4 regions of the Leptolyngbya iicbica LK genome follow, and region 4 is predicted to be linked to each of the others. Evidence: predicted binding sites of a transcription regulator. Region 4 holds the regulator's gene; each other region holds the start of a gene.
What was found. Region 4 encodes NtcA, which controls nitrogen genes in cyanobacteria. Its sites were predicted from a motif close to TTTGTANNNNNNNNTACAAA; they were not measured.
Positions count from the first base shown of each region.

Region 1 (7,994 bases), on a different contig from region 4:
TTCTGGAAGCAGAACCGCTCACCCCGGTTAGCCTCGCCAAACGGCATGTGCTGTTGGAGCGCCATCTACGAGCGATTTTACGCACCCTGTCGAGCTTGGCCAATCATTTGCTGAAGCAGGCCAATGTTTTGCCCGATTTACCAGACATGGTGATTGCGGCGGCAACCGAAGCAGAGGGTGATAGTTCAGGGCCGAGTCAGCCCAATTTAGTCAGTGTGCTGATTGAAATGGCCGATCGCCGGAGCGACCTGTCAGACGATGAGGATGACGTCATCGAGGAAGACGACGCTTTTGATGAGGATGACGATGAACCAGAACATGAGATGACGCATCTGGTAGCGATTAATCTACGCTTAGCGGATGTTGAGTTTGCGGATGCCCAAGCGGCATTATGGCGCGGACGTTTGCAAGAAACGCTGCATAAGCTCAAACGTCTGGGTCGGCGGTATCGGACCTTGCGGCAGGAACAAGCACGGGCAGAAGCCGAACATGCTTGGCGAGCCATCTGGTTTGAGGACTGAGGCGATCGCACGATTGCGGCACTAACCAAAAGTCTGCCTATCTGCTTGGGAGCGATCGCGAGCAAGATACCGACCCTCAACCATTAACCACAGATGGATTAGCTAAGGAATTGGAATTAAATTAAGTTTGAACAGCCGTCTCGGCTGTTCAAGAGCAGGCAAGATGACTGCCCGACAAAACTTGGATTTTATAAAATCCTGATTCCTAAGCAGCGGCTCAGTGACCCAAACGTCTTCTAATCTAGCCGCCTTCTACCTGATCGCGATACTCATCAGCCGACATCGCATCGTCCAAATCATCTAAATTTTCGGCTTTGATTTTAATCAGCCAGGCATCACCGTAGGGATCATCCACAATCTGTTCTGGGGAGTCCACGATCGCCTCATTCCGTTCCAGCACATCGCCATTAACGGGGGACTTCAAATCTTCCACCGCTTTCACGGACTCCACAGTGCCAAAGGTTTCGCCCTTTTCAACGGTATCGCCCACTTCGGGCAATTCCAAAAAGACAATGTCACCCAATTGATCGAGGGCAAATGCAGAAATCCCGATCGTCACGATCGCCTCATCTTCATCAACCCGGGCATATTCGTGGGTGTCCAGGTATTTCAAATCATCGGGAAACTCAAGGGCCATGACCGTTCTCTCTTGTAATCACGCGCTGTTGCCAGTGTCGCACGCCTGCTAGCGTATTTATCCATGCAAGTTGTGTCAACTCATGAAGCTTTGCGTTTATAAAAAGGTTTTTTCACCACCTGGGCGGGATGCGTCTTGCCGCGAATTTCGACCCCGATGGATTGCCCCACTTTTGCCAAATTAGCGGGTACGTACGCCAGGGCGATGGGGTAGCCCAAGGAAGGCGACAGGGTGCCGCTCGTGACAGTGCCGACGGTCTTTTCCTCATGGATAACGGGATAATCGTGCCGGGCGATATTGCGCCCTGCCATCTGGAGCCCGACTAACCGCCGAGGCACACCGTCAGCGCTTTGCTGTTCGAGTACAGAACGACCGATAAATTTACCAGCCCCGTCCAGGTGAACCAGCCATTTCAGTCCCGCTTCGAGGGGGGTGGTGTCGTCGGTGATGTCTTGACCGTATAGGGCCATCGCGGCTTCGAGGCGCAGGGTGTCGCGCGCGCCCAAGCCGCAGGGGGTAACGCCATTTTCCAGCAGTGTTTGCCAGAGGGCTTGCCCCCCGTCAGGACTCATCATGATTTCAAAGCCGTCTTCGCCCGTGTAGCCCGTGCGGGCCAGAAACGCGGGTTGGCCTAATACCGTCCCTTCAAGGTGTCCGAAGCGCCCCACTTTATCGAGGTCTTCGGTAGTGAGGCGCTGCAACTGAGTCACAGCTTCTGGCCCTTGCACGGCGATGAGGGCGCGATCGCGCGAAACATCCTCAAACGCAATGTCCGACGGCAGATGCTCAGTCATCCAGGTTTTGTCTTTGTCGGTGGTGGCCGCATTGACGATCACAGCGACGCGCTCGGTGCCGTCAGTCTCGGTGCCCTGATAGTAGATGATTAGGTCGTCAATGATGCCCGCTTGAGGATTGAGCAGCACGGTGTACTGGGCTTCCCCTAGCGTTAGACGGCTGAGGTCTGACGGCACGAGGGTTTGCAAGGCCGCTAGCACCCCGGATCCGCGCAAAAAGAACTTGCCCATGTGAGAAATGTCGAACATGCCCGCCGCTGTGCGCACAGCCTGGTGCTCTTGCTTAATGCCGCTGTATTGCACCGGCATTTCCCACCCAGCAAACTCAGTGAAGCGGGCTTTGAGGTCAGCCGAGAGGTCGTAAAGGGGGGTACGCAAAGAGGTCATGGGCGATGGAGGAATAGGGCGATCGCTCTTGATTGTAAAGGCTATTGAGAACCCCAGCTTCTCGAAGAAGCCGGGGTTCTGAGAGAAGTCGGGGTTCTGACAACGCTAGCTGATGTAGTAGTCGCGGGTGCCGCGAGCGCTATGGGCTTCCTCCAACCGTTCCAAAGCGTGGACGTAGGCGGCGGTGCGGAGGGGAATGGCGAGGTTTTGGGCAATGCGCCAGATTTTCTCCCCTTCTTCGATCATCTTGGTTTTGAGCCGATCGCTCACTTCGGCCTCAGTCCAATACAGACCGCTACGATTTTGCACCCACTCGTAATAGCTGACGATGACGCCTCCGGCATTCACCAAAATATCGGGGAAGACGTACACGCCTTTATCTTCCAGAATGCGATCGCCCTCGGAAGTGATCGGCCCGTTCGCGACCTCAAAAATGTATTGCGCTTGAATCTGGGCAGCATTGTCAGCGGTGATCTGATTTTCCAGCGCGGCAGGAATCAGGACGTCCACATCGAGCGTCAGCAGTTCTTCATTGGTGAGGGTATCGTGGCCATCCACCAAATTACAGACGGTGCCCTCGCAGTAAACCGCTTTGAGGCTGCGGGTCGAGGCTTTGAACTGTTGCAGACTGGGGATGTCGAGGCCGCGATCGCAATATACGCCGCCGCGCGAATCACTCACCGCCACCACTTTGTACCCCGCGTCAAATAGCAGCCGCGCAATGACACTACCGGCATTGCCAAAGCCCTGCACCGCGACCGTCGTCTCGGCGGGCACGCGGTCAAACTTCGGCAACATCGCCTGCAACACGTAAAACGCTCCCGTGCCCGTAGCGCGATCGCGTCCTTGACTGCCGCCCATCCCCAAGGGCTTGCCCGTAATCACCGCCGGGCATAACTGGCGGCGAATGATGCTGTACTGATCCATCATCCAACCCATGATCATCGGGTTGGTGTAAACATCCGGCGCAGGAATATCGATATCCGGGCCAATAAAGTCGGCGATCGCGTCCACATAGCCCCGACTCAGCCGTTCCAGCTCAAACTTCGACAACTCTTTGGGGTTCAGCGTGATGCCGCCCTTAGCGCCGCCAAAGGGCAAGTTCACCGCCGCACACTTAAACGTCATCCAAAACGCCAGCGACTGCACCTCATCCATACTGACGTTGGGGTGAAAGCGTATGCCTCCCTTAGTGGGTCCCCGAGTGTCGTCATAACGGACCCGATAGCCCTCAAACACGCGCAGCGAGCCGTCATCCATCCGCACGGGAATGGAGACTTTAAGACTCGCTTTGGGAAATTGCAGGCGCTCACTCGCATCTTCAGAAATTTGCACATGTTTAAGCGCCCGAGCCAGCCGCCGATTTGCATCCGACAATAATGAAGCTGTCATGACACCTCGTTTAACCGCCGCCGACTCCTATGGGCAACGATTTAGGCGTCGTCCTACGGCTTAGTTAGTATTGATTGTTACTAACCATTGTCGAGGGTGGAGTCAATCCGGTTGGATTTGTTCAGCTGAATTGTTACTGGAATCCATAAAACTTAAAGGGTATGACCTTCGCATCTGCCGCAGTTCTACAATTTGGGCATACTAACTCGTAGCCTCCCATCTCCCAATTATACCTGCCAGCCTAGACTCCCTATCCGTGGTGCTTAGATGGCCGAGGTAATCTACCAGCCCCATGTCTAATCGCGATCGCGAGTCTCAACCAGTTGATGAACTCTCTTGGCTATCTATGGGAAAGTCACCCTTTTCCTTACCTTTAAGCCTGACCTTTTCCCGTGAGCATCTCAGTCAACTATTAGATGATTTACCCGTTGCAGGGCTACTGATTGATCCGCACGGTCAGCTTTTGGCCACCAATCAATCGGCTTGCGATTTATTTGAGATGAGCTCACCCGAGCTGCTGGAGCGATCGCTCACCCAATTATTGGTCACTCCCGAAAATCCAGAGCATGGGGTTTTGACGTTTCCCATTCAGGCCTCATGTTACGGCCTTGTGAACCTCCAAAATGAGCATCAACAATCGCGATCTCTGTCTTTTTCAGTGATCGCCCATGTGGGAGAAAATATTCATTTATTAATGCTGCAAGCAAGTCAACCAGACTACTTTCAGGGATTACAACTAGCCGCCGCGATCGCTCCCACTCTCCAGCCTGAAAAAACTTGTTATACCCTCGCTGACACCGCCGCACAACTGCACTTACAAAGTGTCGCACTCAGCGCCTGTGCTGACGCTATTGTCATTACCGATCGCCATGGGCAAATTGAATGGGCCAATCCCGCCTTTACCCAACTCACGGGTTACAGCCTGGACGAAGTCATCGGCTATGACCCGCGTGACTTGGTTAACTCCGGACAACAAGATCAAGCGTTTTTTCGCCAACTCTGGCAAACCATTCTCGCCGGCGAAGTGTGGCGCGGCGAAATCATTAACCGCCGCAAAGATCAGAGCCACTATGTCGAAGAGATGACCATTACGCCGGTATATAACCAGGCCGCCGAAATCACCCATTTCATCGCGATTAAACAAGACATCACTGAGCGCAAAATTGCTGAGCAGCGCCAGCAAGAATTGACGACCCAAGTCAACCAATACGCCCAAACGTTAGAGCAAATTAATCAAGCGTTGCGCCTGAGCGAGCAACGCTATCGCCACGTGATCGACACCCAAACCGAGCTACTTTGTCGATTGACCCCAGATGGCACGCTGACCTTTGTAAATGAGGCATTTTGCCGCTTTTTTCAACGCTCGTCTGCGGATCTGATTGGCAGCAGTTTTATTGACCTGGTGCCACCCGAACATCAGGCGCAGGTGCGGCAACAAATTGGTGAATTGCAACACCTATCAAGCGATCGCCCCATCGTGACTCATGAACACACGGTTGTCGGGGCCGATGGCCAAATCGCCTGGCACCAGTGGATTAACCGCGCCTTTTTTGATGATGACGGTCAGCTTACCGAGATTCAGGCCAGCGGTCGCGATATTACGGACTATAAGCAGGCTGAGCAAGCCTTGCGCGATCGCGAACGCCAACTCAACCTCTTTTTTACGCAATCGCTCGACGGCTTCTTTTTTATGATGCTAGATGAGCCCATCGCGTGGCACGACAGCAATCTTGATCAAACTGCAGCCCTGGACTATGCGCTCACCCATCAGCGAGTAACCAAAGCCAACCTGGCTTTTTGTGAGCAATATGGCTTTAGTCAGGTCGAAGACATGATCGGCCTCACCCCCGACGATGTTCTAAACCATGATCGCGCCACGGGCCGCGCCATTTTTCGGCAATTGTTCGATGCGGGACGCCTTCATATCCAGACGCACGAACGACGGGGCGATGGCACTCTGATGTGGATCGAGGGGGACTATCAGTGTCTGTACGACGACCAGGGACGAATTACCGGGCACTTTGGCGTGCAGCGCGACATCACCGAGTTGCACAATGCCATTGATGCCTTGGCTGAGAGCGAACAGCAATATCGGCTATTAGTCGAAAACCAAACGGAACTTATCCTCAAACTCACGCCCGATCGCCAGTTGCTGTTTGCCAGTCCGTCCTATTGCCAACTTTTCAACAAAACGCTGGCAGAGTTAGTCGAAACCGATTTTCGCCCGCCAGGGCATCCGGCTGATCAAGCTGCCGCGCAGCAACAGTGGGAGACCCTGTGGCAGCCCCCACACACCTGCCGTCTAGAGCAGCGGACCCTCACAAACCAGGGGTGGCGCTGGTTGTCTTGGTCAAACCAAGCCGTATTAGATGAGGCGGGCAACGTGACGGCAGTCGTGGGGGTAGGGCGCGACATCACAGATCGCAAACAGGCCGAGCAAGAATTGCAACTCTCTGAGCAGCAGTTTCGCAATGTGCTCGAAACCCTGATGATGGTCGCCATCATGACCGACTCACAGGGGAATGTGTTGTTCGCCAATGACTATTTGCTGTCATTGACGGGCTGGCGACGGGATGAGGTGTTAGGCCAAAACTGGTTCTCGATGTTTTTGCCTGCCGAAATCCGGTCAGAGCTACGGGCGCTCTTTAACCGGGCAATCAATACGACCGAGGGGGTCGCTGATTTTCCGGCATATCGCGAGAATGACATTGTGACGCGGACGGGCGATCGCCGTCTCATCGCCTGGAACAATACTGTGCAGCGCAACGCGCAAGGTGAGGTCATTAGCGTCACCTGCATTGGCGAAGACATTACGGAGCGAAAACGGGCAGAACAGTCCATCCGTGATTTATCACAGCGCCTGTCGCTCGCGACAGCCTCGGCCCAACTGGGCGTTTGGGAGTTAAATTACCAGACCGGTCAATTAATTTGGGACCAACGCACCTATGAAATTTACGGCTGCGCCCCGGGGATGGCGCCCCCCAGTTTTGAGGCCTGGCTGTCCACTTATGTTTATGCCGAGGATGTCGAGTTAATCGAGCGCGCAGCTCACGCGATTGAGCAAGGCCAAAACTATTTCCAGGTTGATTTGCGAATTGTGCGCGCTGATGGGGAAATGCGTTATGTCGAGGATCACGTTACCGTCATCCGCGATGATGATGGCCAGGTGCTCAGCATCCTCGGGCTCAATCGCGACATTAGCGATCGCAAAGCCAGCGAAAACAATATTCAACAACTCACGAGTCGCTTACAACTGGCCACCCAGTCTGGCCACATCGGCATTTGGGAATTTGCCCCCGACACCAATACGATGTGGTTTGACGCCCGCATGGCAGAAATTTATGGCTGGGAGCCGACTGCGAGAGAGGTTGAATACGATGCTTGGGCCACAGCGATTCATCCCGAAGATGCGCATGTTGTAGACAGCGAACTCGCCGATCTGCGCGGCAATGCCGCCGAAATGCATAAGGAATATCGGATCATTCGCCCTAGTGGTGAAGTCCGTTACGTCGAAGACCACGCCATCATCATTCGCGACGAGCGGGGGCAATTGCAGAAGATGATCGGCATCAACCTCGATGTGACCGATCGCGCCCGCAGCGAGCAGGCCATCCGAGAAACCTCACAGCGACTGGAGATCGCCAGTGACGCGGCCCAATTTGGGATTTGGGACTGGGACATCGTGCACGAAACCCTGACGTGGGATGAACGGCAGCATAGGATTCACGGCATGTCTCCCGGTGAGTTTGACGGCACCTACGCCGCCTGGCAGCGCCTAGTGCACCCAGATGATTGGCCCGGTTTGCTGGCAGCGGCAGAAGTGGCGCTACAAAAGGATGATATTTACAATGTCGAGTTTCGCATCATCCGCACTGATGGCGCAGTGCGATATATCGAGACTTACGCACAGATTTTGCGCAATGCGGCGGGGCAACCCATTCGCATGATTGGCGTCAATCGCGACATTACCCATCGCCACCAAAAAGAAGTCACGCTGCAAGAGACAACCCAGCGCCTTACCCTCGCCACCGAAGCGGCCAAATTAGGCGTGTGGGAATGGGATATCGCCAGCGATCGCACCTATTGGGATGAGCGGATGTATGAAATCTACGGCATCGACGCCGCCGAACACTCCGGCTCTCACCATGACTGGTACAACCTGATTCATCCTGAGGACCTGACGATTGTCGAGCAAGAAATTGAGGCTCAGGAGCAAGGAGCAAAAGGCTTTCACTCCGAGTTCCGGATCATGCGGCCCAGCGG
Region 1 covers NZ_QVFV01000001.1:876,283-884,276, forward strand. Annotated here, with positions in the region: gene DYY88_RS03810 (hypothetical protein) at 1-521, shown strand, start outside; gene gcvH (glycine cleavage system protein GcvH) at 763-1,158, opposite strand; gene gcvT (glycine cleavage system aminomethyltransferase GcvT) at 1,239-2,339, opposite strand; gene DYY88_RS03825 (Glu/Leu/Phe/Val family dehydrogenase) at 2,445-3,731, opposite strand; gene DYY88_RS03830 (bifunctional diguanylate cyclase/phosphodiesterase) at 4,024-7,994, shown strand, end outside.
Region 1: the regulator NtcA is predicted to act here: its motif matches at 3,796-3,815, upstream of DYY88_RS03825 (Glu/Leu/Phe/Val family dehydrogenase).

Region 2 (7,994 bases), on a different contig from region 4:
GGCCTGGAAAAGCCCCATTCCCTCATGCCCCACATCGAAATGCACCACAACATCCGACCGTAAGCAGCAACTCAACCAACGAAGTGTGAACAGCCGTCTCGGCTGTTCTGATTGAGGGGGATCGTTTCCTCATCTCAATTCTGTACTTTGCCGCTATATTTGGCCCTCACCCCAATCCCTCTCCCAAGCTATAGCCCAAGGGGCATTCAAGAAAGGGAGAGGTGCTTTGAGGGAGTGGGGTTTGCAGTCCTGTTGCAGAGAATTGGGATTACTGACGATCGCCAGAACCGCTATTTCTCAAATGTGGAAAGGGCGGAACAAGCGCCACATTTTGCACATCCGGCGTTGATGGCTTCTGAGGTCATGCCAGCGGCTTTCAACAACGCGCCCACTTTTTGATACAGGGCAAACATGAAGTCGCTGCTAGGGGCGGGATGGTTGGCCAGCGGCGTTTCGCTAATGGGCACAAAGGGCACAACGAAGGGGTAGACGCCCAAGTTGATGAGGCGATCGCTCGCCTCCACCAGCGTTTCTAAACTATCGCCCAGTCCTGCCAGCAAATAAGTGCTCACCTGGCCCCAACCGAACACCTTCACCGCTGCCTCAAACGCATCAAAATAATGACTCAAAGGCACTTCCGCTTTCCCCGGCATGATGCGAGCCCGCACTTCGGGGTCCACCGCTTCTAAGTGCATGCCCAAGCTATCGACGCCCGCCGCTTTCATCCGCTCAAACCAGACAAAATCGTCCGGCGGTTCGCACTGCGCCTGAATCGGGAGGTTCACCCGAGCTTTGATGGCTTTGGCACATTCCGCCAGGTAGGCCGCGCCGCGATCGCTGCTGTTGGGCGTCCCCGTAGTCATGATCATGTTAGAAACGCCATCTAAACGCACGGCCGCTTCCGCGACTTCTGCCAGCTGTTCCGGCGTTTTGCGGGCGATGGTGCGATCGGCATCCAGAGATTTTTCAATGGCGCAAAATTGACAGGCCGTCGATTCGTCGCGATAGCGCATACAGGTTTGCTGCACGGTGGTCGCCAGCACATCGTGACTGTGCAGCAGCGCAATCTTCCAATAGGGAATGCCGTCAGCGGTCGTCAAGTTGTAGAACTCTGGCTGCTTGGGAAAGGCGATGGGGGCGATCGCTTCATCGGCGTGGGCGAGCGTCGCTGTGGCCGCATCGCTGCTCTGCACGGAATAGGGTGACTGGCTGGCAGTCCCCGTGTAAATCGGCACCATCACTGTGGTTCCGTCTACGGTCACGGCTTTGTGATCCGACGGTCCTGCCCCGCCCTTGCGGCCAGCGGCTCCCACTGCCGGGTCGACCATCTTCAGACCGTGGGTTTGCAATTCGGTGATGAGTCGTTGCTTGTTCATGATTCTTCAGATGACGAGTAGCAGAGTCTAAATTGAGCGAGCCGGAAGCCACGCAGCAGTAGTGGCTAACGGGGAAGGGGGGCAGCGGGAGCCACCGGCACAGAGGCGTTGGAGTGATTTTGCGGAACCAGGGGAATCATTTTGCGGGGCGAGCCCGCCGCTGGTCGGGATTGATTAATCATCCCCCGATCCCGGCTAAACCATGGCCCTGCACCTCTGCGGGGGACGGATTAATCGGAGGGAGTGGGTTCTGGAGTGGGGGGTACGGCATCTGACGGGGTGGCGTCTGCTTCTACCGCAGGCAGTTGAGGCACGGGGGCGCCCTGAGCCTGCATCACGGCCCAGGCTTGCTGATTGAGCTGTAACTTAAGCAGATCGGGGCGGGCATAGTGGCCGACCGAATCCATCATGCGCTTGCGTTTCACAATCAGGGAAAAGTCGAGATCGGCGATCGCCATCCCCTCGCCTTCCACCACCGGGTCACAGAGATGCGCCCCTTCTGGACTAATGATGGCGGTATAGCAGCCGCCACTTAGCGCCTTATGGAGCTGTTCGTTGGGCGTAATCTGAGTCTTTTGTTCCGCAGTGAGCCAACCTGTCGCGTTCACCACAAAGCAGCCAGATTCCAGCGCGTGATGCCGCATCGTGACTTCCATCTGTTCAGCAAAAATGGAGCCCACCATGGAACCGGGGAACTGCCCACAGTGAATCTGCTCGTGCTGCGCCATGAGGCTGTATCGCGCCAGGGGATTGTAGTGCTCCCAACAGGCTAGGGCACCCACCCGACCAACGGCAGTATCCAGCACGGCGAGTCCGGCTCCATCGCCCTGGCCCCACACCATGCGCTCATGGTACGTCGGTGTAATTTTGCGACGCTTATGGATTAGAGTACCGTCGGCATCAAAGATGAGTTGGGTGTTGTACAGCGAGCCTTCGTCGCGCTCATTTACGCCGAGCACCACCACCATTTCATAAGAGCGGGCCGCACGACTCACCGCATCCACGACAGGACCGGGCACCGTCACCGCCTGCTCATACAGCAACATGTGGGCTTTGCCCATGAGCACCGGGGGCTCCACAAAGGAAAAATAGGGATAGTAGGGAATGAACGTTTCCGGAAAAACGATGAGCTGCACCCCTTCTTTGGCGGCAGCAGCGATCGCCTCTAGCACTTTTGCCGTCGTGCCATCGCGACTGTAGAGGACAGGACTAATCTGCACGGCGGCAGCACGAACTGTTTTGGCGTCATTCATCGGTATCAGGAGAGCCAGCGGACAACAGGGGGAAACACACAGGATCTATCGTAATGCGGCTGGTCTTTGATGCGGCCTGATCAGGCGACCAAAGACCAGCCGCCGCGATCGCTTACATGGTCCAAGTATCGAGAATAAAGGCGCCCTCTTTGCGATGAACCAGCACAATGTCAAGCACATCCAGCGGGTTGATGGGGCGAATGCCAGGAATCAAAGACGGTTCGCCGTGACCGTAGAGCGCTTGCAGGGCAAAGCGACAGGCATAGACTTTACCGCCTTCTTCCATCACTTTGACCAGCTGGTTATTCATCGCCATGTGACCGGGAAACGCTTCATCCCCCAGCTTTGGAAAGCCGCGCTGGACTCCCAACGTCACCCCGGGGCCATAGAGCAACACAGAAGTGTCAAACCCTTTGCGAATCAAGCGGGTCGCCTGCAACAAATTCACCAAACCGATCGAGCCTTCAAAAGCCACCGTGTGAAACGTAACCAGGGCCTTCTCGCCAGGTTCTGCCTGGACATCGGGAAAGACTTTCTCTTCGTAATCAACAAAAAAGTCGCCAGCCTTATGGGCAGGGGTCGTCACTTCAGGCATGGATTCAATTCCTAAAAAAAACTTCGAGGGATTGCAGTTATCTCAACGGCAATAAACTGCACCGTAAAGGTCTCTTTTCCTAATGCATGTATCGAGATTTACAAAAGCTTGAGGATTGGCGTTAAAGACAGCGGGTCTGTAGATTTCACCAGGCATTGGCGCGATCGCGGCGGATCAACCTGTCTAAAGTGATAGGTGGGCGATCGCTGCTTTGGGGCTGCTCAGCCATGCGCTCACGTTGGAAATGCCTTGCCTGGAGAGCGATCGCGCGTCCCATCATCAGGTTCCTGTGGGCCTCGCTACCCGGTTAGATAACTGACCACAGACATCTTTTCACCATAAGACCCTAACGGTATCGACAGAGCGTTAAGTTCTGTAGCGAGCACTACACGCACCATGATTTTTCCCCATTACGGTGAATTTAACAGAACTTAGGTCCTGTTCAGTTTTTCTCACGAATGCTGACAAGTCGTGCCAACGGTTTGTTTGTAAATAGTTTGTTGGCCAGTGATCGGTTCGCCTTCAGGGTGGCTGGAACTGTAATCAATGGTTCGCTGGTTTTGAATCGGCAGTCTTGGTTTTTTAGTCCGTTAACTTAGTCATTTTGGGGTCTGGTTATTAAGTATGAAAACCCACTATTCCGTACTCATTGTTGGGGGTGGTCAGGCGGGGCTCTCAGTGAGCTATTACCTCAAGCAGCGGAATCTTGATCACCTGATTTTTGAGAAACATCAGGTGGCCCATTCTTGGCAAGACAAACGGTGGGATTCATTTTGTCTGGTCACCCCCAACTGGCAATGTCAGCTACCGGGCTTTCCCTACCAGGGCGACGACCCCCACGGCTTTATGGTCAAGTCGGAAATCGTTGAATACGTTCGGGCTTATGCCAAAAGCTTTGACGCTCCCGTGAAAGAGGGGGTGGCAGTGACGCGAGTGCAGCAATTGGGCGATCGCTTTGGGGTGAGCACCTCCCTGGGCGAGTTCACCGCTGATCAGGTGGTCATCGCGGCGGGGGGGTATCACAAACCCCGCATTCCCCGTTTGGCAGAGCGACTGCCCCGGTCGATTCACCAAATCCATTCTTCGCAGTATCGCAACCCCGATCAGCTACCTGAGGGCGACGTCATGGTGGTCGGCACCGGACAATCCGGTTGCCAAATTGCGGAAGATTTGCACCTGGCCGGGCGACGAGTGCACCTCTGTGTAGGCAGTGCGCCGCGATCGCCCCGTCGCTATCGTGGCAAAGATGTCGTGGACTGGCTCGATCAAATGGGCTATTACGATATGCCGATCGACGAGCATCCGCAGAAGGAGACCGTGCGCCATCGCACCAATCATTACCTCACTGGGCGAGATGGCGGTCGCGAGATTGACCTGCGGCAGTTCGCCACTGAAGGCATGCAGCTCTACGGACGTTTGCAGGATATTGATGGCGATCGCCTCTACTTCAAGCCCGACTTGAAGCAAAACTTAGATGGGGCTGATGCCGTTGCCGAAAGCATCAAAAAAACGGTGGATCGGTTCATCGAGCAGCAGCAACTCGATATTCCTCCCGAAGCGCCGTACTGTCCCATTTGGGAACCACAAAAAGATCCCACAGATGTGGCGATCGCCGATGCCAACATCCGCTCAGTAATCTGGTCTACGGGCTATCACACCAACTTCCGCTGGATTGAGGTGCCCGTGTTTGATGGCCAGGGCTATCCTTGCCATGATCGTGGCGTCACTGCCGTTAAAGGCATGTACTTTATCGGTTTACCCTGGCTGTATACCTGGGGGTCAGGGCGGTTTTCTGGGGTCGCCCGCGATGCTCAATATATTGCCGATCATTTGCTGACCAAGCGCAAGTACCAATCGCCCCTCTTGGAGCGCATTAACGAAATGGCGATCGGGTCTTAGGAGAACGCCAGGAATAACAATACCGATCGGTTGTGCATGATGCGGCACTAAGAGCGTTGCGCTGAAATAACCTTTTTAGATCAGCTGAGAAACAGTAGGGGTTGGGCATTGCCCAACCCCTACAGAGATCTTTTTAGGCTACCGGCTTAATCGATAGGCCGGAACACCTGATTTGTAGTGCTGCCTGACTTAGCCGTAACAGGTTAATGGGGGCGATCGCCAACGCCAAGCTTACGCTTCGTACTGTCTTTCGATGAATGAGCGACCCGCCATCAATGCGGCACTGCTGGTCGAGTATTCATAACCGTCATTCAATACGTCCAGCGCCGAGTTGATCAGCCAACATTGATACCCGTGCTGGCGGTTATGACTGACACCAATGATCCATCCCGGCAAGGCCGACAGCTGTACAAATTGAGTATTGTCCATAGCTTTTATAGATTATTAAACTAATCTTAAGCTAAAGGTGCCCAGATGGTTGCCTTTAAAGCTCAGTGAAGCTATGTCATGTAGTTGCGTTGCCGTCCTGGTTAATGGAAAGAACCGCAGACGGTGAGGGTAGCCAAGCGACAAAAAACACGGGTAATGCAGGATCTGTTGTCGACTACTGCTCCACCACGAGGCGCGACAGGCTGGTGCCGGGATAGTACACGCCCAAAATTTGGTCGTAGCTGTAGCCGTTGACGGCGTGGTCTTTGGCCCCGTGTTGGCTCATCCCCTGACCACCGTGGGCCTCTTGCACAATTTGATCAGACGCGGCATACAGAGACTCGACAATACCACCGTTGTAGCTGATGAACTCACCCGCCGTTTCAGCCACCGCGCGTTGGGTGTTGGCGGTTTCCAGGTTGATGCCTTTGTAAGCCTGGAACCGCTGGGTGTTGTCGAGATCCCAATAATCGCTAGCAGGACGCACGTGGTGGGTTAGGGCGTAAGAGCGAGCCGCGACCGCTTGAGCTTTGAGAGCTTCGAGGGGCCAGTGGTGGTACATTTCGCTGCCGACCACGCTGGAGAGATAGTCGCCTAAACGGACAAAGTTCACGGCCATCAACTGGCCGCCATCGTTGTAGAGCAGTACTCGCCCTTTGAACCAACCATTTTTGACAAAGACGAAGCCGCCGGACTCGGCCTCTAGCCACACGGCTCCCCCCAGTTGGCAACCCCCAAAGCTGATGCCCGAAGCGGTTGGAGACGCGGTCAAGCTGGTTTGGGCGGCGATGTCGCAGTGGGCGGACCCGTCGGTAGTGATGACCCACCCTTGGGAACTTGAGCCGACGGTTAGGGATGAGACATCGCGGGCGATCGCAACCCGCATTTCTAAAACGTTATCAATCACATCGCCCGTAATGGCGACGGATTGCACTTGCGGCGCCTCGGGCTGTGACTGGGCAGTGGCCGATGCGGCGCTGGCGGTGGAATTACCGGCGGTCTGGTCAGCGGATGAGGGGGGAGGCGCAGCTGGGTTGGCGATCGCGGTGTGTCGTTGCGATCGCTGAATGCGGTACAAATCGACCACAGCCTGCCGCACCGCCCCGGTCGTGCGCCATAAGCTTTCTTCAACCGGGGTGGCAGTGCTGCCGACAGTGGGCATCGCCTTGAATATCAACGCGCCAGATAACAAGGCCCCGCTGGCAAAGGTCAGCCGCCGCAGGGGAAATTTAGGGTCGCGATGACACAATCGCTGAATTCGCTGCCACTCTTGGTGAAACTGCAACGCCATGGCTGCCTACTTATGATTACAAATGGAATTTATAAACACCCTGTATTCTGGCTTAATTTAACCGCAATGTGAAAAACTGGCGACTACTCGGTTCGCAAATGCACCAATCGCAGGTCCAGGGTCATAGGGGCTTCGGGGTGAACCACTAGCGGGGGTAGGGGCTCGGGCACTGGACCATCCGTCACGGGCACAAACCTTTGCTGGAAGCGCGATCGCGCGACTTCGAGGGAAGGGGGCAGCGTCTCTGCATCAACGGGGTCGGTGTGATAAATCATGCCGCCGAGGTGCTGCGATTTCCAAGTATCAATCACGTCAAATCGCAGGGGCACGTGGGGCGTTAAGGCCGCATGATCGGTATCGAGGGGCGATCGCGCTCGAAAGCGCACGGCTCCAACGTAGTCGCCCGCTACCCCTGTGGAACGTAGGGGCACCCGATGACCGTTACATAAAATGGCGTACCGTTTCGCGAGGGCGCCGACTGCGGGGGCATCGCCGACCGCCCCGGTGAGAAAGAGTTGCACCCGCTCCATTGAGTTATCCACCGGGCGCGAGGTCCCCCCGCCTCCGGCATCGCCAATCACCGGCCATGGTTCCAGGGCGGTGCGGAGTTCCAGCACCTGTGCCGGGTTGTCGCGTAACGCAATCTTGCCGTTTTGCGGGAATCGACGCAGCAAAAACGGCGTAAACCAGTCCAGCTCAAAAGGCAGACCTGCGGTTTTTAGCTCCTTCAGCACGATTTGAAAATCTTGAATTAAATAGTGGGGCAGCAGCCAGCGATCGCGCAGCTCTGGTCCCCAGCGCTTGAGCGGTTGGGTAAACGGCTGTTGCCAAAAGCGGGCGATTAAGGCCCGAATCAGCAACATTTGCAGCAGCCGCAGACCCGTGTAGGGGGGCATTTCGAACCCGCGAAATTCCAGCAGCCCGAGTTGGGCAGCGGGATTATAGGTGGGGTACAGCTTATCGATGCAGAGGGCGGTGCGGTGGGTGTTGCCGGTCACATCTTGCAAGAGGGGACTGAGTAATCGATCCACCACTTCAGGGGCGATCGCTTTGCCCGGCATCAAGGCCAGAAAGGCCAGTTCCAGTTCGTACAGGCTGTCGTGGCGGGCTTCGTCAATGCGGGGCGACTGGCTGGTGGGGCCGATGTATTG
Region 2 covers NZ_QVFV01000001.1:223,602-231,595, reverse strand. Annotated here, with positions in the region: gene DYY88_RS00950 (energy-coupling factor ABC transporter ATP-binding protein) at 1-63, shown strand, start outside; gene DYY88_RS00945 (MSMEG_0568 family radical SAM protein) at 291-1,376, opposite strand; gene DYY88_RS00940 (Nit6803 family nitrilase) at 1,607-2,629, opposite strand; gene DYY88_RS00935 (MSMEG_0572/Sll0783 family nitrogen starvation response protein) at 2,742-3,224, opposite strand; gene DYY88_RS24815 (hypothetical protein) at 3,370-3,501, opposite strand; gene DYY88_RS00930 (MSMEG_0569 family flavin-dependent oxidoreductase) at 3,849-5,123, shown strand; gene DYY88_RS00925 (hypothetical protein) at 5,355-5,552, opposite strand; gene DYY88_RS00920 (SpoIID/LytB domain-containing protein) at 5,728-6,843, opposite strand; gene DYY88_RS00915 (transglutaminase family protein) at 6,927-7,994, opposite strand, start outside.
Region 2: the regulator NtcA is predicted to act here: its motif matches at 3,597-3,616, upstream of DYY88_RS00930 (MSMEG_0569 family flavin-dependent oxidoreductase).

Region 3 (7,994 bases), on a different contig from region 4:
GCCGCACAGATTTTGTCAACGGTCAGCGGCTATCTGACCCTCATTACCGTGCCCACCAAGCAAAATGCCAGAATTCGTCATGTCCAAATTGTGCTGCTGGGGCCGACTCAATTATTAATGTCGGTGGTGCTAGATTCGCTCGAAACTCAGTCAATGGTGATTCAGCTACCGGGCGATCAGGTTGACACATCCGCCCAGGTTGAAGCACTAGAGCGGGAATCAAGGATTCTCTCAAATTTTCTCACCGCGCATCTAGTCGGATGTCCGCTCCATAAGATTGCGGAGTTAGACTGGGGTCAGCTCAACCGCGAGTTTCAGCGATATGCCGACACTCTGACCGAGGCCATGGCTTTGCTGGCCCAACGCAATCAAAAAGCGATGGAAAGCACCCAATTCGTCATGAGTGGGCTCGGGGAAGTACTGCGGCAGCCAGAATTTTCGGAAGCGCAACAGGTGCAAGCGATCGTCCAGCTGTTAGAAGAAGAACAGGCCCAGATCTGGCCCTTAGTCTTTGAGACGGATGCGGAAGATAACTCTGGTCGTCGGGTGCGCGTCCTCATCGGCTCGGAAAATCCGCTCGAACCGATGCAGGGCTGTGCATTGGTCTCTTCAACTTATTGCCAAAACACCTTGCCCATCGGCAGTGTGAGCATTTTGGGCCCCACTCGCATGATGTACGAAAATGCGATCGCGGCGGTTGAGGCGGCAGCAGCTTATCTGACCGATGCTTTTAACGCCGGACACTAGCTGCATAGCTGAGGCCAGGCATCAGGTTGATTGGGGCAACTCGGTCAGCTGACAGACTGCTACGGTTTAGAACATCACCGTTGCTGTGGAAGCTGTAAGTCTGACAAATTCGTAGCGGGCGCATTCAGCACATTCACCATGATGGGATGATCGGTGGGTCCTGTCAGGGTCAATAAGGTGCGGCCATCCTGGCTGAGAAAGGTCAGGTTTGCGATTTCTAGTCGATAGATTTCATTGAAGTAGACATAACGCACGGCGGGCTGCCCAGCGAACGTAGAAGCCACATACTCGGGATTGTAATAATCTAACCAGGGCCGCCGTTCGCGCAGCAAATCCACCAAGGACTGGGTAGGGTCGATCGCCGGATGCACTTCTAAAGCGACATACGGAGGAACGGCCCCATATTCCCCTGTGCGGGCTAAACACTGAATAAAGCTAAAACTATGGGGGTCGTGAAACGTAATGTGACCACTGCTCCGCAACATCGAGCGGTAATTGCGGGGAATCTCTAGGGTCACCCCCAACGCATCGACGCTGAAGGTCTGTAGGTCGGGGCTCGCGATCGCTGGCGGGGTTGCCCGGCACGAGCGCGCAAATGCAGGCGGCGAGAATAACGATATCGCAATGCTTATCCCCCAACTGAGGATGATGGTCGCTGGCATCAATCGGTTCATCTCGTTACCCTCACACAACCCATTGATTTAGTTGAAAGTATTCTCTCGTAGCGGCGATCGCCTCAGCAACCGCAATGTCGAGTTAGTGCTCTGTGATAGAGCGCCGCTTAATACAATTACAAGTTGTCGTTGTCGTTACGGAATAAGTTTGTCACGTTGGGAAGTGGGCATTATGGAACTGTCCAGCGAGGCCGAAAATCATGTCACGATTCTTGCATTCTTGGGCACAACAGCAACAGGGACGATATCTGCTGCGACGGGGCCTAAACTTTGCCCAAAAAGGCAACTATCCGGCGGCGGTCCAATCGCTGACGGCAGCTCTTAGTTATCATCCGCAGCCAACCCAGATTTTTGTACGGCGCGGGTTGCTTTACCTACAGCAAGAGCGCTATGCCGAGGCGCTGACTGATTTTGATCAGGCGATCGCGATTGCCCCCAACCAAGCTACCGCATACGGCCATCGCGGCTTAGTACGCTATCAACTCGGTGACGAAACCGGGGCGCTGACCGACTGGGCCACCTCATTAAAGTTAAATCCCAGCGATGGCACTGTGCGCTACAACCGGGGCCTGGTCATGGCCCAGAAAGGCCAATACCAAGCTGCCTTAGAAGACTTTAACGTGGCTATCGCTCAAAATCCGCTATTGGCTGAAGCCTATTTGCACCGGGGCAAAGTCAGAAACCAACTGGGGGATCAAGCTGGTGCAGTTAAAGATTGGGAAATCGCCTTATGCAATGATTTACGGTTGAGCGAAGCCCAACAACTATTAGTGCAGACTCAAACTCAGGTCGATTCGTTGAATCTGCAAGACCAATTTCAAGATTTACTGCCTGCTGGGTTAACGATCGCTGCAGAACAGCAAGGAACTCAGCTCACCCTGACTTTGCACCGTCCGGTGGGCACTCCGGTCAATTATTTTCAATTGCCCAATGTTTTACGCGATCGCCTGGTCGAGCTACAACTACCAGAGGTGCGGCGATTTCGACTCCTTGCTAAGGCTGGCGACTCCTCTCTATCGGAATGGGATCAAACCTACGGCATTTATGACAAAGCCCCCTGTCCTTCTCCCCATTGGCGCGATGCCGTAGCAACCACACTCTTACTGTTTCCGCCATTTGGGGTGCTGGCTCTCGTATTAGCCGCCCAAGTCAAACCAGCTTATCGCCGGGGCGACTATCCCATTGCGGCACGGGCCTCCAAAGCCGTGCGCAAACTCTGCCTCAGTAGCGGGGCCATTATGGGGGTCATGCTATTTGGTCTCGCCAGCTACGGCGTATACACCTATGTTGAGGGAGAATACCCAAATCCGGCTGCTAAAACAGCCATGACGACTCCTCCAGAGGATATTGAAAAACCGCTCTAGAATATGCTGAATTTTGGGAAACTTGCGGCTTACTCTAACCAGCTTCTGTGATTGTTCAGCCAAAGCAACGTGATCGTTCAATGTCTTGGGTCTTGTAATTCTCAGCGCCGCCATGTCACTTACCGGATTTGGCGTCTTTAGATAATCTCTCAAAAGAGGGATACAAGCTGGCTAAGGTGTTTTTTTATGAGAAGCATCTTGTCGTCACCGAGCATCAAAACGCTTGAGTTGGCCTGCTCAAACCTTGAGTTGGCTGGCTTAAATCCTTAATCCGACTGGCTGTTTGGGCGACAACAGGCATAGACATTGCCACCTTGTTGGACGCTGTCTTGGTCAGACATCCCTTGCAGAAGCGGTTGCTATCAGCGCTCAAACATTCTCAGTAGAGGGCAGGGAACGGAAGCCTGACTCTTCTGGTCGCAACGACGGGCAAATGATTGCTCCGTATATCCCTAAAGTTCCACGGTTTCTCGAGTGAGTGATGAAAAAGCTGCCGCACAACCAAGTTAAGCTCACGCAACTCGAAATTGTGGCAGCGGTGGCAAAGACGAGCAGCTTTAGTGAGGCGGCCCTGGCATTAGGTATTTCGCAATCGGCAGTGAGTCATGCCATTTCTACTTTGGAAGAGACGCTGGGCGTCATTATTTTTTCTCGGGGGCGGCATGGGGCGACGTTGACGCCTGTGGGCGATCGCATTCTGGCCCATGCCCACAGCATTTTAAATAGCACTGAGGCCATTTTGCGCGAGGCGGCGATCGCGAAAGGGGTCGAGCACGGCAAAGTGCGAGTGGCCACCTTTCGCAGCGTGGCCACCCACGTCTTACCCAGCAGCATCAAACAGCTGCATCAGCGATTTCCGGGCATTATCATCAACCTGAATGAACATGACGACGATCAACAGGCCAAGCAGGCCCTCAAAGAAGGTCGCGCCGATATTAGTATCGTGACGCTGCCTGCCGGTCAGGGCTTGCAAACCTGGGAATTGCTGCAGGATGAATACGTTGTGTTGTTGCCGCCAGACACCCAGCTCAAGAGCGCCCCTCTGACTTGGGAAGAACTGACACAACAGCCGTTAATCATGCCGCCAGTTGATTATGTGATGATGCGCCCAGTGTACGAACACATTAACGGGCTCGGCTACTGGCTCAACGTGGTCAACGAAATTGAGACGGATGCGGCCACCGTCAGCTTAGTGGCCCAGGGATTAGGGGGCACGATTTTGCCTCGACTGTCAGCAGAGCCGATTCCGCCAACGGTACAGGTATATTCTCTGCCGACACCGTTAATGCGCACCATCGGCGTTGCGGTCTTAGCCGATGCCCTGCTGACACCAGCGGTCTATGCTTTGCTGGATATTTTGCGATCTCAATTTACTCCACCAGCCGCGATCTCGCCCGAAACCCCGCTTCCTCAGATCGGGCTACCAGACAGCGATTAGTTATACAACGACTTGGCTTCAGACATTGCCACCAATTGGGCGACCGTCCACCCGGCTCTGGACGGAGCTTGCCGGGTGTCAGTCCCCATAACGCCTGCTCCATAAGCTTCTTCCAGGGCTCTGCCTAAATTCAATCGGCGAGCAGCATCGGTCAGATTGCGATGAGATGCGTGATTGCTAGTCGGTTTCATTTGATTAACTCCTTTTTTAAACGCAGCGAAAACAAATTGCGATCTTTAAGCGAGAGTGGTGCTCGACCGGGCACTAGACAGCAGCAACAGTTGATCGAGTGTCCAGTTCTGCTGAGGAACCCGCAGATAGTCAGCCGTCACCGTGCCAAAGCCGTAGGTATCGGCTAGAGTGCGGCCCAAAAATAGGCTATGGGCCAGTTGCACAAAGCCTACTGGGGAAAGGTTACTGGTCGTGACTTGCATCGTATCTACCGCCTGAGATGAATCGTTTTCCTTCGATACATCTACGATAGACAATCTTAAAAAGGATTACCAAAACTAGGTTTCAGCGATTCCATTAAACTTACTCATGGAATAAAACCGGGGAGCCGTTATGGGCGATCGCGCTCACTCAACCGCTAGTTGGGACTCTCCTCAAATCAGCCACACAAAAAAGCTCCAGGTGATGTGTAAACCTGAAGCTATCGTGAGCTATCCGATGTGTCGATGAACGAGAGGCCCTAAATGCGGCGACCCGGTAGCACCATATTCAGCACCAGTGCCGTTAAACCGCCTGTACTGATACCCGATGAAAAGATGCTTTTCACTAAAGGCGGCATCTGTTCCAAAATGTCGGGCACAACGCTGACGCCTAGTCCTAAGCCCAAAGAAGTCGCCAAAATAATCGAGGCCCGTTTGTCTAAATTGACCGACGACAAAATTTTGATGCCAGCGACCGCCACCGAGCCAAACATAATGATGGTGGCCCCGCCTAAGACCGGCTGCGGAATGGTCTGAAACACACCGGCCACAATTGGGACAATGCCGAGGATCACGAAAATACCGGCAATAAATAGCCCCACATAGCGGCTGCCAACCCCCGTTAACTGAATTACCCCGTTGTTTTGGCTGAAAGTGGTGTTGGGAAACGTGTTGAAAACTGCTGCGATCGCCGAGTTAACCCCATCGCCCAAAATACCGCCTTTAATCCGCTTCATATACTTTGGCCCGGTGATTGGCTGCCCCGTCAACAGCGACGTTGCCGTCAAGTCACCAGTCGACTCAATGGTGGTGATGAGGTACAGAAAGATGAACGGAATGAACGCCGAAAAGTTGAATCCAAACCCATATTTGAAGGGAATTGGAACATTAATTCCACCCAAATTGGCGAGGTTGCTGAAATTCACCAACCCCATCGGAATCGCGATGATGTAGCCCACAACTAGCGCGATCGCAACCGACGACATGCGCAAAAATGCACCACCGACGTTGTTTAGAATCACAATGATGGCCAATACCAACAGCGACAGTCCCAGGTAGGCAGGGCTGCCAAAGGTGCCCGCTTCGCGCGCGGCAAAGCCCCCACCCATACTGGTAAGACCAACATTAACTAACGTCAAACCAATGAGTGTAACGACAATGCCGGTGACTAGTGGCGTGATGATTTTGCTGGCAAACTGAATAAATCGGCTGAGAATCATCTCCACAAATGACCCCAGAAAGCACAGCCCAAAAATGGTACCGAGTGCAGACTGCGGCGTACCACCGGCCCCCGTCACCGCCACACCCGCTGCAATAATCGGGCCAATAAAGGCAAAGCTCGTACCCTGAATGCTGAGCAAACCAGACCCGATAGGGCCAATCTTCTTAGCCTGAATGAACGTAGCGACGCCAGAGACAAATAGCGACATGCTGACGAGATAAGCCCCATCAGCAGGATCCAACCCTAGCGCCCCAGAAATAATCAGAGCAGGTGTGATAATACCGACAAAACAGGCAAAAACGTGTTGCACCGCAGCGAATAGCGTTTCCCGCAGGGGAGGACGATCTTCTAGCCCGTAAATCAAATCAACTCCAGTGGGAGCGCTTTCCAGAGATGTATCCTCTTCGGACAACATCATCTGGTCTGGAGCGGCTTCGGGATTAGTCATAAGCCAAACTTTTCCAAAATCTAAATTTAAGGTGCGTAGCTAACAACAAATGTGGCTCAACGCCCACGATGGCCTGAGGCTAAACAACCACTCTCACGCAGACAAATTCCACCAAAACAAAGTCAATAAGAATCTCTGAAAGTGTTTTTAGCTAAGGCGACCAAGATTGTATACAAACTAAAATAAAGTCCTTAGCGAATCGGTATTTAACGTTACACATTCTCAATTTACTAACAAAGAAGCAATGCATTGAGATATCCGCGATCGACATCTAAATGCAAAACACTAAAACCTAAGTAACTCTCTCAAATCTCCAAATTAATTAAGAATTGTCTCGCATTTCACGTAGCCCAGAGTTGTGTGACTCCTTTTTAAAACCTGGGGAGCAAACCGATTGAGGGATGACATATCGTTAACGTCAGATAATCTTGAGACTGTTTAAAGCAACGTTAGACTGTAATCCCTGGAGTTCTTGAACAACGCGTGCCTTACTCGCCACTAAGTGGTCACGCATGGCGATCGAAGCCGCTGAAGCATCTCGCTCCAAAATTGCTTCAACTACTCGCTCGTGCTCGGCCCAAATCTCTAACGCGGCTGGATTGTGATGGGTGACACGGCTACCTAGAAGTGACATTTTGTTCAAAATTTGGCTGAGCAGTTGAGTCAGCCAGGGATTACCTGAACTTTCTGCAATCAGGCAATGAAAGCTGCGATCAATCTGTAAGCGGTTTTCTAATTCCGCCGCTGACGCTTCAGCTTGAGGGAGATTAGAGAACTGTGCCTCTAGCAAACAGCGCTGCAATTCATCCAACTGCTGCGGGGTCGCGTTTTCGCAGGCCCCCATGGCCGCCACTTGCTCTAACCCCAGGCGACAGTCGTATAGATGAATGGCATCTGCCACTGTAATCACCGCCACTCGAATGCCGCCACGCGGATCAGCATCGATCAACCCTTCCTGCTGCAGCTGGCGAACAGCTTCCCGAATGGGAGTGCGACTCACCGCAAAGCGATCGGCTAACCCTTGTTCGATCAAATTTTCCCCAGGGGAGAGTTGGCCGGACAAAATCTCTTGCCGCAGTGCCCAATAAATCTTGCTAAAAAGCTTGCCCATAAAATCTGTCGCAAAAGTCAGCGGCATATAACATTGTAAAGTAGAAAATCTGAATTCACAGTGCTAATTCAATGTATACAATTGGTATGCATTGACATTAATGGAGCTAAGAATGCTGCTCAGCCTTGGGAAATGTTCGGTGCCTGTGAGGGAGTTTGCAGCTTAATTTGTAGTTTTAGGTACAGATTTCACTGGATTAGTTGAGATTAGATTCATATAGATATGGCTATGCCGCTGTTCTAGCCAATCAGGGCAAGAAAGGTATGTTAATCGCATTTGCATGGCTGAATGTTGAATTTTGATTAACATTCAACTGCTCGACTTTTTGGTAAACACCGCTTTTTAGTTAGTAGCTTAAATACAAATGCAACTGTCTGGCAGATCGAGTTAGCTCGATAACCGTGGCCCTGCACCCGCTGTCATCGCAGCCCCAAGATTGATAGGAGAACTGAATTTTTGACTGGCGAAATGACGTCAATTTCAAAGCCCCACAGGATCTTTAGCATCAGTGGTTATCTGGTGGGCGATCGCCCTGCAGGATTTTTGCTGAGTTTAGTCG
Region 3 covers NZ_QVFV01000005.1:24,384-32,377, reverse strand. Annotated here, with positions in the region: gene hrcA (heat-inducible transcriptional repressor HrcA) at 1-747, shown strand, start outside; gene DYY88_RS17690 (hypothetical protein) at 822-1,421, opposite strand; gene DYY88_RS17685 (tetratricopeptide repeat protein) at 1,622-2,785, shown strand; gene DYY88_RS17680 (LysR family transcriptional regulator) at 3,267-4,223, shown strand; gene DYY88_RS17675 (hypothetical protein) at 4,220-4,414, opposite strand; gene DYY88_RS17670 (hypothetical protein) at 4,460-4,657, opposite strand; gene DYY88_RS17665 (uracil-xanthine permease family protein) at 4,915-6,324, opposite strand; gene DYY88_RS17660 (GntR family transcriptional regulator) at 6,743-7,435, opposite strand; gene DYY88_RS17655 (YoaK family protein) at 7,892-7,994, shown strand, end outside.
Region 3: the regulator NtcA is predicted to act here: its motif matches at 6,469-6,488, upstream of DYY88_RS17665 (uracil-xanthine permease family protein).

Region 4 (7,994 bases):
CTGACTTGGAAGTCTCTGAAGATGAGGGCGGCACTGCCGAAGGCGCCTCTGCTGAATTGGAAGATGATTTGTTCGGAGAGGATGACCTTTTTGGTGATACTCCGTCAGATCAAGACAATATGGCTGAAGACGTCAATGCCCTCTTTGGTGATGACGACTTTTTAGGAGAGTCAGCGGCAGAAGATTCGGATGACTCGGATGACGACGATGATGATTTTGGCCCACTCGATCTGAGTGATATCAGCCAGTTGACTTAAATCGACTCTGGGATCATCGCGGCAGCTTTATTATCAGTGCGCCTAGCCATGATGGGTGATGATAAAAGCGATCGCCAAAACGTATAGAGTGAACCATAGACCTTCTCAGTTAGCAGTGCGATCGCAGATTTAAAGCAAATGCCTGCCTAGCTTGTTGACTCACAATACTCACTAGGAGACTGGATGACTCGCGCAATTATGGAAACGGATAAGGGCACGATTACGCTAGAAATGTTTGATGCTGACGCGCCTGGCACCGTTCAGAACTTTGTCGATCTGGCGAATAATGGCTTTTATGACGGCCTCAACTTTCATCGGGTGATTCCTAACTTTATGATTCAAGGCGGCTGCCCCAAAGGCAATGGCACGGGCGGCCCTGGCTACACCATCAAGTGTGAAATCAATCAAAATAAGCATGAGGCCGGCAGCCTATCGATGGCACACCGTGGCCCTGATACGGGTGGCAGTCAGTTTTTCATTTGCCACGCTCCACAGCCCCACCTAGATGGCGTACACACCGTATTTGGCAAAACTGAGGATATGGATGTGGTGAATGCGATTCGCCAGGGCGACAAGATTATCTCGGTCAAAATCGAAGCTTGAATAGCCTAAATGCGCTCTGCTTTTGAAGGCAGGTGTCGGTTGTTCATGCGGGGCTGACAACGCGCGAAGGTACGCGTTGCGTTGAGGTCGTCTAGCTAAATACCGGGGCTGATAGTGAACAGTCGAGATCCAGGTCTGACAGATCAAATGCCCCTTCCTGAGACCTTTGGCCCTCACGATATTGCGGCGCTACAGGTCCATACCATAATCCCCATGCTGAGGTTTATCAGCATGGGGATTATGGTTTCAAACTCGGGGGTAGCCCTTAACGACCGGAATAGGCTGGCTCTGGCATAACCTTGGTTTGGGAAACGCGATCGCGCATGTAGTTAATCCACAAATCCGCGAGTTCTTCGGCTTGCATCCGCCAATCCGGATTCAGCCGATACATCCGCCGGGGACGGCCCCGGCCCTCAACTTTTTTCCAGTAACCGTCAATGGCGGACTGATCTTCGAGGAATTTTAAGGCACTGTAGAGAACGGTATCGGATAGTCGATAGTCAGAATAATCCTTGGCGAGTTTCTGAATCAGTTCCGTCCCGTAGGAATCTTGCTGCAAGAGCACTGCCAAGACATAGCAAACAGCCAGTTCCTTGTTAAGGTATATCGGTGGTGGATCCTCAAAAAACTGATAAATATCTTCAAATTTCATCGGATTTCTCCTTACGCTTGTGAACTGGCCTTATGGGTTGATCAGTTAGGGTTTGCAGTAACCTCATCAGCAAAAATCATGGTCGCTTTGCCGAGAATAAGTCGTTGCCAACATCTCGGCCATCATCAAACTGCTTATATCGCTCAAGCTAAATGGCGGGCTGGAGATAGTGAATCCCAATGTTGACTACCGTGATCCCGCTAACGCTGATATGGCGATCCCAAGCTTGGTCTTAAGACGCTTTTGATGTCGTAGACCAATTTTAAGCACTGAATAATATAGAAAGCTAAATCAGGGCGCAGATAGTTACTATCCGCAAATCTTGTAGACATTCTTAAATTTCCTTGATGGAAAAATAATCTTGTCAGCTGCTTGAAATGGCTTGATTGAGGAGCTGCTAACGGCGGCGGGGATCGCTGGAACTGGTCTCTGAAGGGGCTTCACGGGGTAAGTCATCGGTGCGTAGCAGCACCTGGCCATTGCGAACGGCAAATAATTCGACTTGTAACGGGCCGACTGTTGGAATCGGGGCTGACGCGATCGCTTGAATGTCGATCGGCGTATCCAGATTCCGCATTTCTTGCAAAAAGGCGATCAAGGCATCTGTCCGTCCGTCGGCGACCTGCAAGGTATCGCCCACAATGCCGTCTTGACGGGCACGAAATTGGAGTGACGCAATTAGTAGGTTTAGCTTTTCGACTAACTCTTGATTGGTCAAATTCCGGGGATCAACACTGACCATCGCGAGGCGCTGTCCCGGTTCGTAGATGAGTTCATTCACTGCGGCGTCGATAAAGACCTGGACGCAAGGGCCACCATCAGCAACGACGCAAGGCTCGCCAATAATATAGTTAGCCGACGAAAGCACCCGCACCACATAAGACTGGCCATCGCTGATGCGCTGCACAAGGCGATCAACGTCTTGGGTGGGAATCAGCAAGACCGGATCATCGCGATCGATGCCTGGGGCAATTTCTTCGATGGCGGAGCGGTTGGCCTGCCGCAACAGTTGATCAACGGCGCGGCGAGCTTCTACTTCGTCGTTGACTCTTAACAGCACTGAGACGAGAGGTTCGTTGCGACCGACGGCGACGCTGCCCCGAAAAAGGCCCTGATATTGTTGTTCCAACAATGCAACATTTTCTTGTAGTTCGGCCTGTTGACTTTGCAGTTCTCGAAGGCGGGCTTCGCGCTGGGCAATGTCTTGGTCACGTTCGGCAATGAGGCGATCGCGCTCGGCAATGCGCTCTTGGACTGTGGCCTGCTGCTGCAATAGGTCGGCCCGCTCGGTCTGTAACCGCTGAATTTCATTTTGGAGTTGAGCCGATTGCTGGGAAACCTCTCCCAGTTCCGATTGGAGCGATGATAATCGCGATCGCGACTGCTGGAGTTCGCTCTGGGTTGTTTGTTGCTGCTCGACCGCCTGTTGCAAGGACCGATTAATTTTGGCGAGTTCCTGCTGGGCCGCTGTTTGTTCGGCGCGGGCATCGGTGAGAGCAGACTCAATGTCGGCCTTGGCGGTTTCTGCTTCGCCTAGTTCTGCCTCAGCCTGCAAGAGGTCCTCTTGAATGCGCTCTAGCTCAAAGACCCCGGTGCGGAGTTGCTGACTCACACCAAAGAGCAAAGCCAAGGTCGAGGCGGAAATGACGCCGCCCGTCAAAATACTGACCACAGTCGCCGTCTGGCGCGGGCGCAGGTTAAATAGGCTCAACCGCGCCTTGCCAACGCGCATGCCAATGCGATCGCCTAGCGTGGCAATTACGCCGCCTAGAATCAAGACTGCTAATACTAGAACGTAGCCTGTGGCCATGCGCCCGTTACCTGCGATTCATGACCACTCTACTGCAACGCTTTCCAATCAGGTGAACTGCTGACTGAGATTCACCGGGTCATGCACGGTAATCTTCTTTTTATGGATGGCAATCATGCCTTCTTGGCGGAGATCGCCTAGCAAGCGAGTGACGGTGACTCGGGTAGACCCGATCGCCTCAGCGATCGCCTGGTGCGATAATTTCAGGTCAATGGTGATGCCATCGGAACTAGGAATGCCAAAGTCGCGGCACAAAATCAGGAGAAAACTGACTAACCGAGAGCCCATATCGCGATGAGCTAAGGTTTCGATCATCATCTCGGTCTGCAAAATGCGCGATGACAACCCTTTCAGCATTACCATGGCGAGTTCCGGATTTTCGGCGAGCGCGGGCTGCACTTGATCAATCGGTAAAGACAACAACTCGACTGGCGTGAACGCTACCGCATGGTAAAAGCGATCAGACCGCTCACCCGTAATCAGGGATAGCACCCCGAAGACGCTATTCTCTCGCAGCAAAGCGACCGTGATTTCTTCGCCGATTTCGTAAACTCGCGAGAGCTTCACCGCCCCTTTCATCAAAAAATAGACGCGCTCCGCGGGATCACCGGGAAAAAAGATTGTCTTGCCGCGCTCGTAGGTTTCCACGACTGGCGGAAACGCGCCGCCTGCGAGTTGGCGAAACGCATTGGCTAAGGGCTTGTCCTGCGCTGCTATCATCTTGAGTCCACTTTTGTCTGCTGGAACCAAACATCACGATAGCCACATCTTACTGAAATCCACGAAAACGCCTATCAATTGAGACATCATTGCGTGGTCTTTGGGCCTTTAAGAAATGCAAACCGCAATGCATTAACCGTCTATTAATGCGACTTATGAGAAGACCTTTTGTATCTAACGATACTTGGAGTCGACAAAACTGCCGAAAATCTTAGGAGTGGCAGGGCAAAGGGCGCGATCGCGGCTTTGAGCTCACTGGATTTTTTGTAGCAAAGGTGTCAATTTTTTCCTGAACATGGTTTTGGGCTCGGATGGCGATCGCTGCCGGACAAAGCCTTCAAAGTCTTCTCCAGCAATTGTTTCATTGATTCATTTCAAATCCCGACAAAAATGGTCGGGTATGTTTGACCCGTGTTTTTTAGCCGTGATACTATCCGCGAAGTTCAGTTGAAACAGTCCTGTTGCTGCAGCTGCTACCAATTCATTCCGCGAGAGAGCACAGAAAACGATGACCCAGGCCATTGAACAGCCCAAAACTTTATCGACCGGCGCTGCCTTAGGCGCAACTTTTTCGGCACTGCGCTGTCGAGAGTGTGGCGAAACCTATGAACTCGGTGCCAAGCACGTTTGCGAAGATGTTTGCTTTGGTCCCTTAGAGGTGGTTTACGACTACGACCTGATTCGTCAGCGGGTGAGTCGCGCCAGTATTGAAGCGGGGCCGAAATCAATTTGGCGCTACAAAGATTTTTTGCCGGTGGCCTCCGACAATCCCATCGATGTCGGTACGGGGATGACTCCCCTACTCAAAGCCGATCGCCTCGCGCGGCGTTTAGGGTTGAGGTCTCTCTACATTAAAAACGACGCGGTCAACATGCCGACCTTGAGTTTTAAGGATCGGGTGGTGTCGATCGCCCTCAGCCGTGCCCGTGAACTGGGCTTCTCTACCGTCTCTTGTGCAAGCACGGGTAACCTGGCGAACTCCACAGCAGCGATCGCGGCCCATGCTGGACTCGACTGCTGCGTCTTCATCCCCGCTGATTTGGAAGCCGGTAAAGTCCTCGGTACGTTGATTTACAACCCCACCGTGATGGCGGTGAAAGGCAACTACGACCAGGTCAACCGCCTCTGCTCTGAGGTCGCGAATACTCAGGGTTGGGGATTTGTGAACATTAACCTGCGTCCCTACTACTCCGAAGGGTCGAAAACCCTGGGCTATGAAGTTGTGGAGCAACTCGGCTGGCAACTGCCTGACCACATTGTTGCGCCGTTGGCCTCGGGTTCCCTGTTTACCAAGATCTACAAGGGCTTCCAAGAGTTTGTGAAAACGGGTCTGGTGGATGCCAAAGACGTGCGCTTTAGTGGGGCGCAGGCGGAAGGCTGCTCGCCCATTTCCCAAGCCTTCAAAGAGGGACGGGATTTTGTGACTCCGGTGAAGCCCAACACCATTGCCAAGTCGATTGCGATTGGCAACCCCGCTGACGGTATCTACGCCCTGGATATTGCCCGCAAGACCAACGGCAACATCGAAGATGTCACTGATGCTGAAATCATTGACGGCATTAAGCTCCTGGCGGAAACCGAAGGCATCTTTACCGAGACCGCGGGCGGCACCACGATCGCCGTGCTCAAGAAGCTGGTGGAAGCGGGCAAGATTGATCCCGACGAAACCACTGTGGCTTATATCACGGGCAACGGGCTGAAAACCCAGGAAGCCGTGCAGGGTTATATTGGTGAGCCGTTGACCATTGAGCCCAAGCTGGACAGCTTTGAGCGAGCACTGGAGCGGGCTCGCACCCTGGAGCGTTTGGACTGGCAACAAACCTCCGTCTAACAGCGTTTTCTTTGAGTTTTCTGGAATCTTTCCCGTGAAAACTCACTCTCGCGTAGTCGCAGCCTGCCTTTGTTGACACAAACAGGGGTAGGCTGTTTTATCGGACAACATTTAGGCGAGCGATCGCCTAACCCCTAAATTTTTGACCTTTTGATTTTCGAGTAGCTATGGCCATCAAAGTTCTGATTCCCACTCCCCTGCAAAAATTCACCAATAACGAAGCGACGGTCGAGTGTGACGCCGCCAATATCGCGTCCTTGATGGATACCCTGGATTCCCACTTTCCCGGGATCAAGGCCCGCCTCTGCGACGACCAGGGCGAACTGCGTCGCTTTGTGAATTTCTACGTCAACAGCGAAGATATCCGGTTCTTAGATGGCAAAGACACGGCCCTGAGTGATGGTGATGAGGTCAGCATTGTCCCCGCTGTCGCTGGGGGCTAGGCGCGTCGCTGTCCTGATGCCAGGGCTGATTGCTACGGTTTGTCTGCGGTTGCGATCGCGCTCTGGATCGCGACTCATAATGAAGGTGTAGAGATGTGAGCCTGAGTCTCTGCACCTTTTTGCGTTGTGGCAGCGATGCTTCTGCCCGGCTCCATTTCGATCAGGAGGACTCCCATCATGACGACAACCCCTCGCATCATCGGCATTGTCGGCAGTTACCGCAAACATGGCACCATCGACACCGCTGTGAGCGCAATTTTGGCCGCTGCTGAAGCGGCTGGCGCTGAAACCCATAAGATTTACCTGCAAGATCAGCACATCGAGTTTTGCACCAATTGCCGCGTCTGTTTGCAGCAACCGGGGCCACAACGGGGCACCTGTGTATTGGCTGATGACATGGCCACCATTTTGGATGAGTTGGAGACTGCTGATGCTTTCGTATTGGGAGCCCCAGTCAATTTTGGCGGCATTAACGCCCTGACCCAACGCTTTGTCGAACGCTGCGTCTGTTATGGCTATTGGCCTTGGGGCCAAAAAGCGCCCACGTTACGCCAGTCTCAGATGACGAAACAGGCAGTACTGGTGTCTTCGAGTGCGGCACCGGGTTGGTTGGCGCGGCGGCTCACCCATGTGACGAAGACGCTACGACAAGTCGCGCAACTGCTGGGCGCTAAGCCCATCGGTACCGTGTGGATTGGCATGATTGATCCCCAAAACGCGCAATTGTCGCCGCGCCTGCAACGACAAGCGCAAAAATTGGGTCAGCGCCTGGCCGCAGCATAAATCTGAGATTGAGGGTGAAGTTTAGCGGGCGATCGCTCAACTCGCTGACCAAAAATCCGTGATGTCGTAGCCCAGCTCGTGAATGAGTTCTCGTAATAGCGGCATACTCAGGCCAATGACGTTTGTGTGGCAGCCGTCGAGCTTTTCGATGAAACAGCTCCCCTTGCCGTCGATCGCAAAGGCTCCGGCACAACCCAGCGGTTCCCCAGTAGCGACATAATCGGCAATTTGACGATTGCTCACCACCGCGAAGTAAACCTGGGTCACCCGGCAGCGCACGATCGCTGTTTGCTGCACGGTATCGATCAGGGCGTGGCCAGTGTACAGTTCACCCACGTTGCCGCGCATGGCTTGCCAGCGAGCGATCGCGTCGGCAGGACTGTCCGGTTTGCCATAAATCTGGCCGTTAAACGCCAGCACCGAGTCACACCCCAACACCAGCGCCCGCTTGAACTGCGGTGCGACTAGCTGCGCCTTGCTCTGGGCCAGGGTGCAGACTAATTCCCCTGGCTCATTAATTTGGACCTGGTCTTCATCAAAGTTGCTGGGGCAGGTATAGACGGAAATGCCCGCATCGGTTAGCAACTTTCGGCGCGCCGGGGATGCCGAGGCCAGCACAAACTGCAAGTCTTCCATCAGTAAACTCGCTGCATAAATCGCCAGAACCGCCGTTAATTAATCCACCGAAAACGAAGCCACAGACTGCTTTAATAAGTCTGCCACCTTGTCCCAGCGGCCTTCGATAGTCGAGGCGTTGTAAGTAAAGAGCTTGCCCCGACGGACGACTACGCTGGCGAGGTTATGGCGAATCCCCGAAGGCAGATCGGCGATATATTCCAAGATGTAATAGGTGACGCCGTCGCGATCGAGTTCAATCGCGTTTGCCAGTTCTACT
Region 4 covers NZ_QVFV01000002.1:1,373,767-1,381,760, reverse strand. Annotated here, with positions in the region: gene DYY88_RS13115 (hypothetical protein) at 1-257, shown strand, start outside; gene DYY88_RS13110 (peptidylprolyl isomerase) at 441-860, shown strand; gene DYY88_RS13105 (PadR family transcriptional regulator) at 1,126-1,512, opposite strand; gene DYY88_RS13100 (DUF3084 family protein) at 1,910-3,322, opposite strand; gene ntcA (global nitrogen regulator NtcA) at 3,371-4,042, opposite strand; gene thrC (threonine synthase) at 4,551-5,873, shown strand; gene DYY88_RS13085 (MoaD/ThiS family protein) at 6,041-6,316, shown strand; gene DYY88_RS13080 (flavodoxin family protein) at 6,494-7,099, shown strand; gene DYY88_RS13075 (Maf family protein) at 7,136-7,735, opposite strand; gene psbP (photosystem II reaction center PsbP) at 7,775-7,994, opposite strand, start outside.